DNA from 3 places in the Burkholderia multivorans ATCC BAA-247 genome. Region 3 is predicted to be linked to each of the others. Evidence: predicted binding sites of a transcription regulator. Region 3 holds the regulator's gene; each other region holds the start of a gene.
The links. The regulator LexA, encoded in region 3, represses DNA repair genes until DNA is damaged. The targets are predictions, from matches to a motif close to ACTGTATNNNNATACAGT.
Positions count from the first base shown of each region.

Region 1: the regulator LexA is predicted to act here: its motif matches at 2,087-2,104, upstream of recA (recombinase RecA).
Region 2: the regulator LexA is predicted to act here: its motif matches at 1,327-1,344, upstream of NP80_RS05115 (DUF2471 family protein).

Region 1 is NZ_CP009832.1:2,973,020-2,976,293, forward strand. It holds gene recX (recombination regulator RecX) at 81-938, opposite strand; gene recA (recombinase RecA) at 938-2,011, opposite strand; gene NP80_RS26295 (response regulator transcription factor) at 2,200-2,958, shown strand; gene NP80_RS26300 (sensor histidine kinase) at 2,977-3,274, shown strand, end outside.
Region 2 is NZ_CP009831.1:629,896-633,169, reverse strand. It holds gene NP80_RS05125 (NAD(P)H-dependent oxidoreductase) at 1-306, opposite strand, end outside; gene NP80_RS05120 (LysR family transcriptional regulator) at 394-1,287, shown strand; gene NP80_RS05115 (DUF2471 family protein) at 1,408-1,812, shown strand; gene NP80_RS05110 (NADPH-dependent 2,4-dienoyl-CoA reductase) at 1,835-3,274, opposite strand, start outside.
Region 3 is NZ_CP009832.1:1,805,508-1,808,781, forward strand. It holds gene NP80_RS20815 (DUF2939 domain-containing protein) at 1-387, opposite strand, end outside; gene NP80_RS20820 (hypothetical protein) at 417-752, opposite strand; gene lexA (transcriptional repressor LexA) at 779-1,426, opposite strand; gene NP80_RS20830 (sulfate ABC transporter substrate-binding protein) at 1,691-2,728, shown strand; gene cysT (sulfate ABC transporter permease subunit CysT) at 2,845-3,274, shown strand, end outside.

The DNA of each region.
Region 1 (3,274 bases), 1.2 Mb from region 3:
CCGCAACGGCGGGTATTCCCGCCTGTCGGGGAACGATCGCATTGCAGCAAAATCGCGCGCCACGCGCGCGCTCGGCTGCGTCAATCGTCGACCGGAAAATCGTCGCCGACTTTCAGCAACTTCACGATGGTCGCGCTCGAGAAGCCGCGCGCGGCCAGAAAGCGCGCCTGCTTCGCGCGCTCGGCCGGCGTTTGCGGCAGTGCACCGAATTTCTTGCGCCAGACCGCCTGCGCGCGCGCCCATTCGGTCTCGCGCAGCTGCGCGTTGAGCTCGTCGACGAGCGCGTCGCCGATCGCGTGCCGCTTCAGTTCGCTGACGATGCGCGCCACGCCGACACGCGACGCACGGCGATGCACGAGACTCTCCGCAAAGCGCGCGTCGGACAGCCAGCCGTCCTTTTCGAGCGCGTCGAGCACGGGCTCGACCGATTCGTCCTCGGCCGCGTACGGCGCGAGCTTGCGTGCGAGTTCGGCACGACTGTATTCGCGCCGCGAGAGATAGCCGAGTGCGCGCCCCTTCAGCGAGCGCGGCGGCTTCGACGACTTGCGCTCGCTGCTGTCTCCGGCGTCGCCGGATGCGGCACCGCCCGCGCGGCGCGTGCGGCGCGGATGCTGACTGCTGCGCGTATAGACGTCTTCCGCGGCCGATGCCGTGCCGCCGGCTGCGCGATCGCGCGGAAGGCCGAGGCCGGACACGCGCCGGCGGGAACGATCGTGCGCATCGAACGATTCGTCGTCGTCGAACGGATCGTCCGGTGCGGCGATCTCAAACGAAACGAGGGCATCGTCGGATGCCCTCGTCGCGGTGCGGCTTGCGGCAGCATGACTGCCCGGCAGCCGCCGGCCGGCGCCCGAGGATTCGGCTGGCCGGCCGGCGCGCGCCGCTTCCGGCGTATCGCGCTCGTCCGGCTCGGCAGGCTTGCCTCGGCGCCCGACCATCACTCTTCTTCGTCCATCGCCTCGGCTTCGTCGTGGCCCGCGCCATCCGGCATGGCGGCAACGCCGAGCGATTCACGAATGCGGTTCTCGATCTCGCGCGCGATTTCCGGATTCTCGCGCAGGAATTCACGCGCGTTGTCCTTGCCCTGACCGATCTTCTCGCCGTTGTAGCTGTACCAGGCGCCCGCCTTGTCGACGATCTTCGCCTGCACGCCGAGATCGATGATCTCGCCCTGACGCGAAATGCCCTCGCCGTACAGGATGTCGAAGATCGCTTCGCGGAACGGCGGCGACACCTTGTTCTTGACGACCTTCACGCGCGTTTCGTTGCCGATCACTTCGTCGTTCTTCTTGATCGAGCCGATCCGGCGGATGTCGAGACGCACCGACGAATAGAACTTCAGCGCGTTGCCGCCCGTCGTGGTTTCCGGGTTGCCGAACATCACGCCGATCTTCATGCGGATCTGGTTGATGAAGATCACGAGGCAGTTCGTGCGCTTGATCGTGCCCGTCAGCTTGCGCAGCGCCTGCGACATCAGGCGCGCCTGCAGGCCCGGCAGCGAATCGCCCATCTCGCCTTCGATTTCGGCCTTCGGCACGAGCGCCGCGACCGAGTCGATGACGATCATGTCGATCGAGCCCGAGCGCACCAGCGCGTCGGTGATTTCGAGCGCCTGCTCGCCGGTGTCCGGCTGAGAGATCAGCAGATCCGGCACGTTGACGCCGAGCTTCGCCGCGTACTGGACGTCGAGCGCGTGCTCGGCGTCGATGAACGCTGCGGTACCGCCCAGCTTCTGCAGCTCGGCGATGACCTGCAGCGTGAGCGTGGTCTTGCCGGACGATTCCGGCCCGTAGATCTCGACCACGCGGCCGCGCGGCAGGCCGCCGACGCCCAGTGCGATGTCGAGCCCGAGCGAGCCCGTGGACACGACCTGGATGTCCTCGGCCGCCTCGCCGTCGCCCATGCGCATGATCGACCCTTTGCCGAACTGCTTCTCGATCTGCGCGAGTGCGGCAGCCAGCGCCTTGCTCTTCTCGGCGGTCATCCCGGAGCCCTTCTTGCTTTCTTCCATGAATCGTCCTTTGCTATGATGAGCAGCGTCTGTAACAGGCGCGCCCGCTTTCAAGCGCTGCCCACGAATGCAGACACTGTATAAAAAAACAGTGTTTTGTGCAAGCCCGCAATCAGGCTGCGTTGTACACGAATATTCGGAGACAGCCGTGCCGGCGCCAACGCGCTGCCGGTCACCGGTCACGCACCATGCGAATTCTCATCGCCGAAGACGACAGCATACTCGCGGACGGCCTCACCCGGTCACTCCGCCAATCGGGCTATGCGGTCGACCACGTGAAGAGCGGCGTCGAGGCCGATACCGCGCTGTCGATGCAGACTTTCGACCTGCTGATCCTCGATCTCGGCCTGCCCAAAATGTCCGGGCTCGAAGTGCTGAAGCGCCTGCGCGCGCGCAATTCCAATCTCCCGGTCCTGATCCTGACCGCCGCCGACAGCGTCGACGAGCGCGTGAAAGGGCTCGATCTCGGCGCCGACGACTACATGGCCAAGCCGTTCGCGCTGAACGAGCTCGAGGCGCGCGTGCGCGCGCTGACGCGACGCGGCGCCGGCGGCGGCCCGACCGTCGTGCGGCACGGCTCGCTCGCGTTCGACCAGGTCGGCCGGATCGCCTATGCGAACGACCGCGTGCTCGATTTGTCCGCGCGCGAACTCGGGCTGCTCGAAGTGCTGCTGCAGCGGATCGGGCGCCTCGTGTCGAAGGAGCAGCTCGTCGACCATCTGTGCGAATGGGGCGAGGAAGTCAGCAACAACGCGATCGAAGTGTACGTGCACCGGCTGCGCAAGAAGATCGAGCCGAGCGGCGTGCGGATCGCCACCGTGCGCGGCCTCGGCTACTGTCTCGAGAAGGTCGTGCCGGCCGCGCCCGCCGACGCGCCCCCGCCACAGCCCGCCGCGGCCGATCCGGCTTCGCCGAAGCCCGCGACAGCCGGCACGCCGCTGCGCTGACGCCCGGCCGTCGCCGCGATGGCCACGCCGGCCCCTTCCCGCCATCCGACCGGCGAGCCGTCGTCGGCCGCGGACGCGGCGCGCGACGCGCGCTACGCGAATCCGTTCGCCCCGCCCGACGAAACCGAAACGCCCGAAGCCGCGCGTCCGCGCTCGCTGTTCGGCGAAATCCTCGACTGGATGCTCGCGCCGCTGCTGCTGCTGTGGCCGATGAGCATCGCGGTCACCTACCTCGTCGCGAAGACGATCGCGAACGGGCCGTTCGATCGCGCGCTCGAAACCAACGCGTACGTGCTCGCACGGCAGATTCATCCGG
Region 2 (3,274 bases), on a different replicon from region 3:
CCACCACAGCGGGAACTGCAGGATCACCGTATCGGCCCATTTCAGCTTGTCCTGCTCGCGCGCGATGTCTTCGCGCTGCGTGCCGGTCTCGTATGCGCGCTTCGAGTCGAGCGCCGGATCGAAGCGCGCGTCGTGCGAGCGGTCGATCATGTCGTTTGCGTCGAGCGCGGGCTTCCAGTTCATCGCATACAGGTCGCTCACCTGCACCGTATGCCCGGCCGCTTCCAGACGCGCCACGGCAAAATCGCGCAATGCGCCGTTCAGCGAACGCGGCTCGGGGTGTGCATAGACGATCAGCACGTTCATGTTCGGTCCTCCGTCGGTTGAACTGGCTGCAGGATGCCGATCGCACCGGTATATTGGAAATGAATTTCCGATATTCCAGGTATAGCCATGACTAATTTGAAGCGACTCGACCTGAACCTGCTCGTGACGCTCGACGTGCTGCTCGCCGAACTCAACGTGACGCGCGCGGCCGAGAAGCTCAACCTCTCGCAGCCGTCGGTCAGCGTGCATCTGCAGAAGCTGCGCGATACGTTCGGCGATCCGCTGCTGCTGCCGGGGCCGCGCGGCATGCGGCCGACCGCGCGCGCGGAAGCGCTGCGCGAGCCGCTGCGCGACGCGCTCGAGGCGGTCGAACGCGCGGTGCTGCCCGCGACGCCGTTCGATCCGTCGACCGCGACGCACACGTGGCGCGTCGCCGCGACCGACTACGGCGAATCGACGATCGTGCTGCCCGCGCTGCATGCGCTGCGCACGGCCGCGCCCGGCACGCGGCTCGCGATCGTCGAGCTCGTGCCGCCGCGCATCGAGCAGGCGGCCGCGCGCAACGACATCGACCTCGCCTTCCATACGACCGAAGGATCGCCGCCCGGCATGCGCCGGCTGCCGCTGTTCGTCGAGCGCTACGTGCTCGTCGGCCGCGCCGGTCATCCGAAACTGAAACGTCGCCCGACGCTCGCGCAGTTCAATGCGCTCGAGCATGTGATCGTGTCGCCGGACGGCGGCGGCTTCTTCGGCGTGACCGACGAGGCGCTCGCGAAGGTCGGCGCGACGCGGCGCGTCGTGTTGTCCGTTCCGCATTTCCTGTTCGTGATGTCGGTGCTCGCGAGCACCGATCTCGTCGCGATGCTGCCCGAGCGGCTCGTGCGCGATACGCCTGCGCTGCGCGTCGTCGACGCGCCGATCGACGTGCCCGGCTACGAAATGTCGATGCTGTGGCACGAGCGCGTGCATCGCGATCCGGCGCATCGGTGGCTGCGCGAAACGATCGCCGCCGCGGTCTAGCGAACAGGATCGCGTCCGGGGCTTGAAACGGCGCGAGACACTGTATATATTTACAGTGCTTTTGCACCATTTGACCCGAATTCCGTCATCCCGCGACGGACGGACCTTTGTGAGGCGACCATGTTCCAGTCATCCGCATTCGATCCCGAGCAACCCGGCTTCAATCCTGTCCAGTTCGAGCGCGCCGCGCAGCGCGCGGTCGCCGATCTGCAGCGCGCGGTGGCCGGCCCCGCGCAGCGCGCGCTCGGCCTGCGGCGGCGCAGCCATCCCGCTGCGGAGCGCACGATGAGCTGGCGTGCGCTGCTCGACGTCGAAGCGCTCGCGTTCTCGAACGCGGGGTTCGTGAGCCGCAACGATCCGGCGATCGTCGACGCGTTCATCCGGCTGTGCGACAGCCGGCTCGTGCCGGCCGACATCGACGAGCCGGTCGACTGGCGCCGCGACGACGACGATCTGCCGGCCGTCTATCTGATCGTCCGCGCGATGCTCGAAGCGGAAGCGGCGGAGCAGGCCGAAGCGGCGTGAGCGTGCGAAGCGCGAGCCGGCCTTACAGCCGCGCGGCGAGCCGCGCGCCCTGGTCGATCGCGCGCTTTGCATCGAGTTCGGCGGCGCGGTCCGCGCCGCCGATCACGTGCACCGAACGCCCCGCCGCCTGCAGCGGCGCGAGCAGCGCGCGCTGCGGTTCCTGGCCGGTGCAGAGCACGATCGTGTCGGCTTCGATCAATTCGTGCCCGGTGCGCTGCTCGCCGTACGAGACGTGCAGCCCGCGCGCATCGATCCGTTCGTAGTTCACGCCGCCGATCATCTTCACCTGCTTCATCTTCAGCGTCGCGCGGTGGATCCAGCCGGTCGTCTTGCCGAGCCCCTTGCCGAGCGGCGCGGGCTTGCGCTGCAACAGCGTGACGTCGCGCGCCGGCGGCGACACCTTGGCGCGCGTGATGCCGCCGCGCGTCGCGGCCGGGTCGGTCACGCCCCACTCGGCTTTCCATTCGTCGAGATCGAGCGCCGGCGACGGTCCGTCCTGCACGAGAAATTCCGCGACGTCGAAGCCGATCCCGCCCGCACCGATCACTGCGACACGCGGGCCGACCGGCCGCGCGCCCGTCAGCACGTCGATATAGCCGAGCACGTTCGGCCCGTCCTGCCCCGGAATCTTCGGATCGCGCGGCGATACGCCGGTCGCGAGCACGATCTCGTCGTAGCCGCCGGCGATCAGGTCGCTCGCCTCGACGCGCCGGTTCAGATGCAGCGCGACGCCGGTCAGCTCGATCTGGCGGCCGAAATAGCGCAGCGCTTCGTGAAACTCTTCCTTGCCCGGAATCCGCTTCGCGAGATTGAACTGCCCGCCGATCTCCGCGGCGCCGTCGAACAGGTCGACGCGATGGCCGCGCTGCGCGAGCACGGTCGCGCAGGCGAGCCCGGCCGGCCCGGCGCCGACCACCGCGATACGCTTCGCCTGCGTGGCGCGCGCATATTGCAGCTCGGTCTCGTGACACGCGCGCGGATTCAGCAGGCATGAGGCGATCCGGTTCCTGAACGCATGATCGAGGCAGGCCTGATTGCAGCCGATGCACGTGTTGATCTCGTCCGCGCGGCCTTGCGCCGCCTTGACGACGAATTCCGGATCCGCGAGCAGCGGGCGCGCCATCGAGACCATGTCCGCGCAGCCGTCGGCGAGAATCCGTTCGGCGACTTCGGGCCGGTTGATCCGGTTCGTCGTGACGAGCGGAATGCCGACCTCCCCCTTCATCTTCTGCGTGACCCATGCGAACGCGCCGCGCGGCACCGACGTCGCGATCGTCGGCACGCGCGCCTCGTGCCAGCCGATGCCCGTATTGAGGATCGTCGCGCCCGCGCGCTCGACCGCCTTCGCGAGCTGCACGGTCTCGCGCCAGTCGCTGCCGTCCGGAATCAGGTCGAGCATCGACAGCCGGTAGATCAGGATGAAATCGCGGCCGACCGCTTCGCGCGTGCGCTCGACGATCTC
Region 3 (3,274 bases):
CGGACGCTCGCCGGGATTACCTTTCGGCGGGAAACCGCTCATCAGGGCGGCCACGCCTTCCGGCGTCGCATACGCATCGACGAGCGGCCCGATCAACGCGGAACCGATTAGCGCGCCGAGCACCGCGAACGGGTTGTCCTTCTTCACCGCGTCGATCCGGCGCATCAATTCCTCGGTAACCTGCTGCTTCAGGCTGATCCGCAGCGACGGAAAGTCGACGTATTCGCTGACGGCCTGTGCATCGCGCGCATCGATCGCCGACTTCAGGCGGCCGAGCGCGATGTACGGCGACGCGTAGGCATAGCCGATCGCCGCGATGACGGCGATCGCCAGCACGACGATCAGCAAGGGTTTGAGCCGCCATCCGCGGCTCGACGAGCGCGTCACGATACCTCCGGAGCGAAACCGTGTCGCAATCAGAGACCGCCTTGCGCGGCCGAACGTTCCTCCGCGATGCAGCGATCGATCATGCGGCAAACGGCATCGATCGTGCCGACCATGATCAGCCGCGAACGACCGTGATAGACGCGCACCGGTGCGCGCCGCGCGGGCTCCGCGTGATAGAGCCCGGCATTGAGCGACACGCGCGCGAATGCGGGGAGCGCCGACGGCAGCAGCGACGCCTGCCGTTCGACTGCGACTTCATGGCCGGCGGGCGCCGCAGCGGACAGCGGCGCGCAGGGCGTGCGGCCGCGCAGATGACGCAGGCGACCGAATTGACGGAAAGGCAGCAGGCGGGCAAGGCGTTCCATGGTGTTCTCCTGAGCGAGACGGAATGTCAGAGTTCGCCCGAGCGGATCAGCCCGACGGCGATGCCTTCCAGCGCGAAATCCGCGCTGCCGGCCTTGACGAAGATGTTTTCGTAATCCGGGTTCTCGGCGATCAGCTCGATGCCGCCCGGCCGGCGCATCAGACGCTTGACCGTGACGTCGTCGCCGAGCCGCGCGACGATGATCTGGCCGTCCTTCGCCTCAGTGCGCTTCTGCACGGCGAGCAGATCGCCGTCGAGAATGCCGGCGTCGCGCATCGACAGCCCGCGCACCTTCAGCAGATAGTCGGGCTTGCTCGAGAACAGCGCGGGATCGCACGCGAAGTGCTGCGAGATGTGCTCCTGCGCGAGGATCGGGCTGCCGGCCGCGACACGGCCGACGAGCGGCAGCGACAGCTGCATCAGCCCCGCATGCGGCAGCGTGAACTGGTGCGGCGCGTCGTCGCCGCCGAGCAGCCGGATGCCGCGCGACGCGCCCGCCGCCAGCTCGATCACGCCCTTGCGCGCCAGCGCACGCAGGTGCTCCTCGGCCGCGTTCGGCGAACTGAAACCCAGCTCGGCCGCAATCTCGGCGCGAGTGGGCGGAAAACCGGAGCGCTCGATCGCGCGGCGGATCAAGTCGAACACTTGCTGCTGGCGTGCGGTGAGTTTGGTCATGGTTCAACTGTATGGATAGACAGTGAGCTGTATTTTTATACAGTACTTTGAGAATTTCAAGTGTTACGTGAAGTTCGACGCGATCGCGCCGGTTCCGACGCCCGATTGCGACGTCCATGCGCCGGTTCGTCTGCCGCAACCGTCCGTCTGTATTGCGTTAGCACTTTTCAGTATTAAAAAATGAAGAAGGATTATTTTTAATCATGTAGCCCGTTCGATAGACTGGCCCGACATCGCAATACCGACAACACTGGAGAACCAAGGATGGTGAAGCGCACGACGGGGCTGATGAGCGGGGCGGGCCGCTTGATTGCAACACTCGCGCTGGGCGCGGCGGCGGCGCTGGGCGTCGCGACGCACGCGCAGGCCGATACGACATTCCTGAACGTGTCGTACGACCCGACGCGCGAGCTGTACCAGGACTTCAACCAGGCATTCGGCAAAGAGTGGAAGGCGAAGACGGGCGAGACGGTCAACTTCAAGCAGTCGCACGGCGGCTCGGGCGCGCAGGCGCGCTCGGTGCTCGACGGCCTGCAGGCCGACGTCGTGACGCTCGCGCTCGCCTATGACATCGACGCGCTCGCCAACAAGGGGCTCGTGAACAAGGACTGGCAGAAACGCCTGCCCGACAACGCGTCGCCATACACGTCGACGATCGTGTTCCTCGTGCGCAAGGGCAACCCGAAGGGCATCAAGGACTGGGACGACCTGACCAAGCCGGGCGTGTCGATCGTCACGCCGAACCCGAAGACCTCGGGCGGCGCGCGCTGGAACTACCTGGCCGCGTGGGCGTATGCGCTGCACAAGCCGGGCGGCAGCGAGCAGTCGGCGAAGGAATTCGTCACGAAGCTGTACAAGAACGCGGGCGTGCTCGACTCGGGCGCGCGCGGCGCGACGACGAGCTTCGTGCAGCGCGGGATCGGCGACGTGCTGATCGCGTGGGAGAACGAGGCGTTCCTGTCGATCAAGGAGTTCGGGCCCGACAAGTTCGAGATCGTCGTACCGTCGGCGAGCATTCTGGCGGAACCGCCGGTCGCGGTCGTCGACAAGGTCGTCGACAAGAAGGGCACGCGCAAGCTCGCCGAAGCGTACCTGAACTTCCTGTACAGCCCGCAGGGCCAGGAAATCGCGGCGCGCAACTACTATCGGCCGCGCTCGAAGAGCGTGCCGGCGGAGCTGACCAAGCAGTTCCCGAAGCTGAAGCTGTACACGGTCGACGACACGTTCGGCGGCTGGACGAATGCGCAAAAGACGCATTTCGCGGACGGCGGTGTGTTCGACTCGATCTACAAGCCGCAGTAACACGACAACGACAGCGGCGCGCCACGTAGTGCGCCGCGTCCCGGACGCCGCCGGCGCGACCTGTCGCGCCGGCGTTCGCGTCGGGCCCATGAGCATCGACCCAGCAAGAGCATCCGATGACCACGTACACCTTTCGCAAGCCGAGCGCGCTGCCCGGTTTCGGCGTGACGCTCGGCATCACGGTGGCCTATTTGAGCCTCGTGGTTCTGATTCCGCTCGCCGCCACGTTCCTGAAGACCGCGACGCTGTCGTGGGACCAGTTCGTCGCCGCCGTCACGTCGCCGCGTGTGCTCGCGTCGTACCGGCTGACGTTCTCGGCCGCATTCGGCGGCGCGCTGATCAACGCCGTGTTCGGCTTTCTCGTCGCGTGGGTGCTCGTGCGCTACACGTTTCCGCTGAAGCGGCTCGTCGACGCGATCGTCGATCTGCCGTTCGCGCTGCCGACCTCGGTGGCCGGCATTTCGCTCGCGGCCGTCTACGCGGCGAACGGCTGGGTCGGCCAGTATCTCGCGCCGTTCGGCATCAAGGTCGCGTTCACGCCGCTCG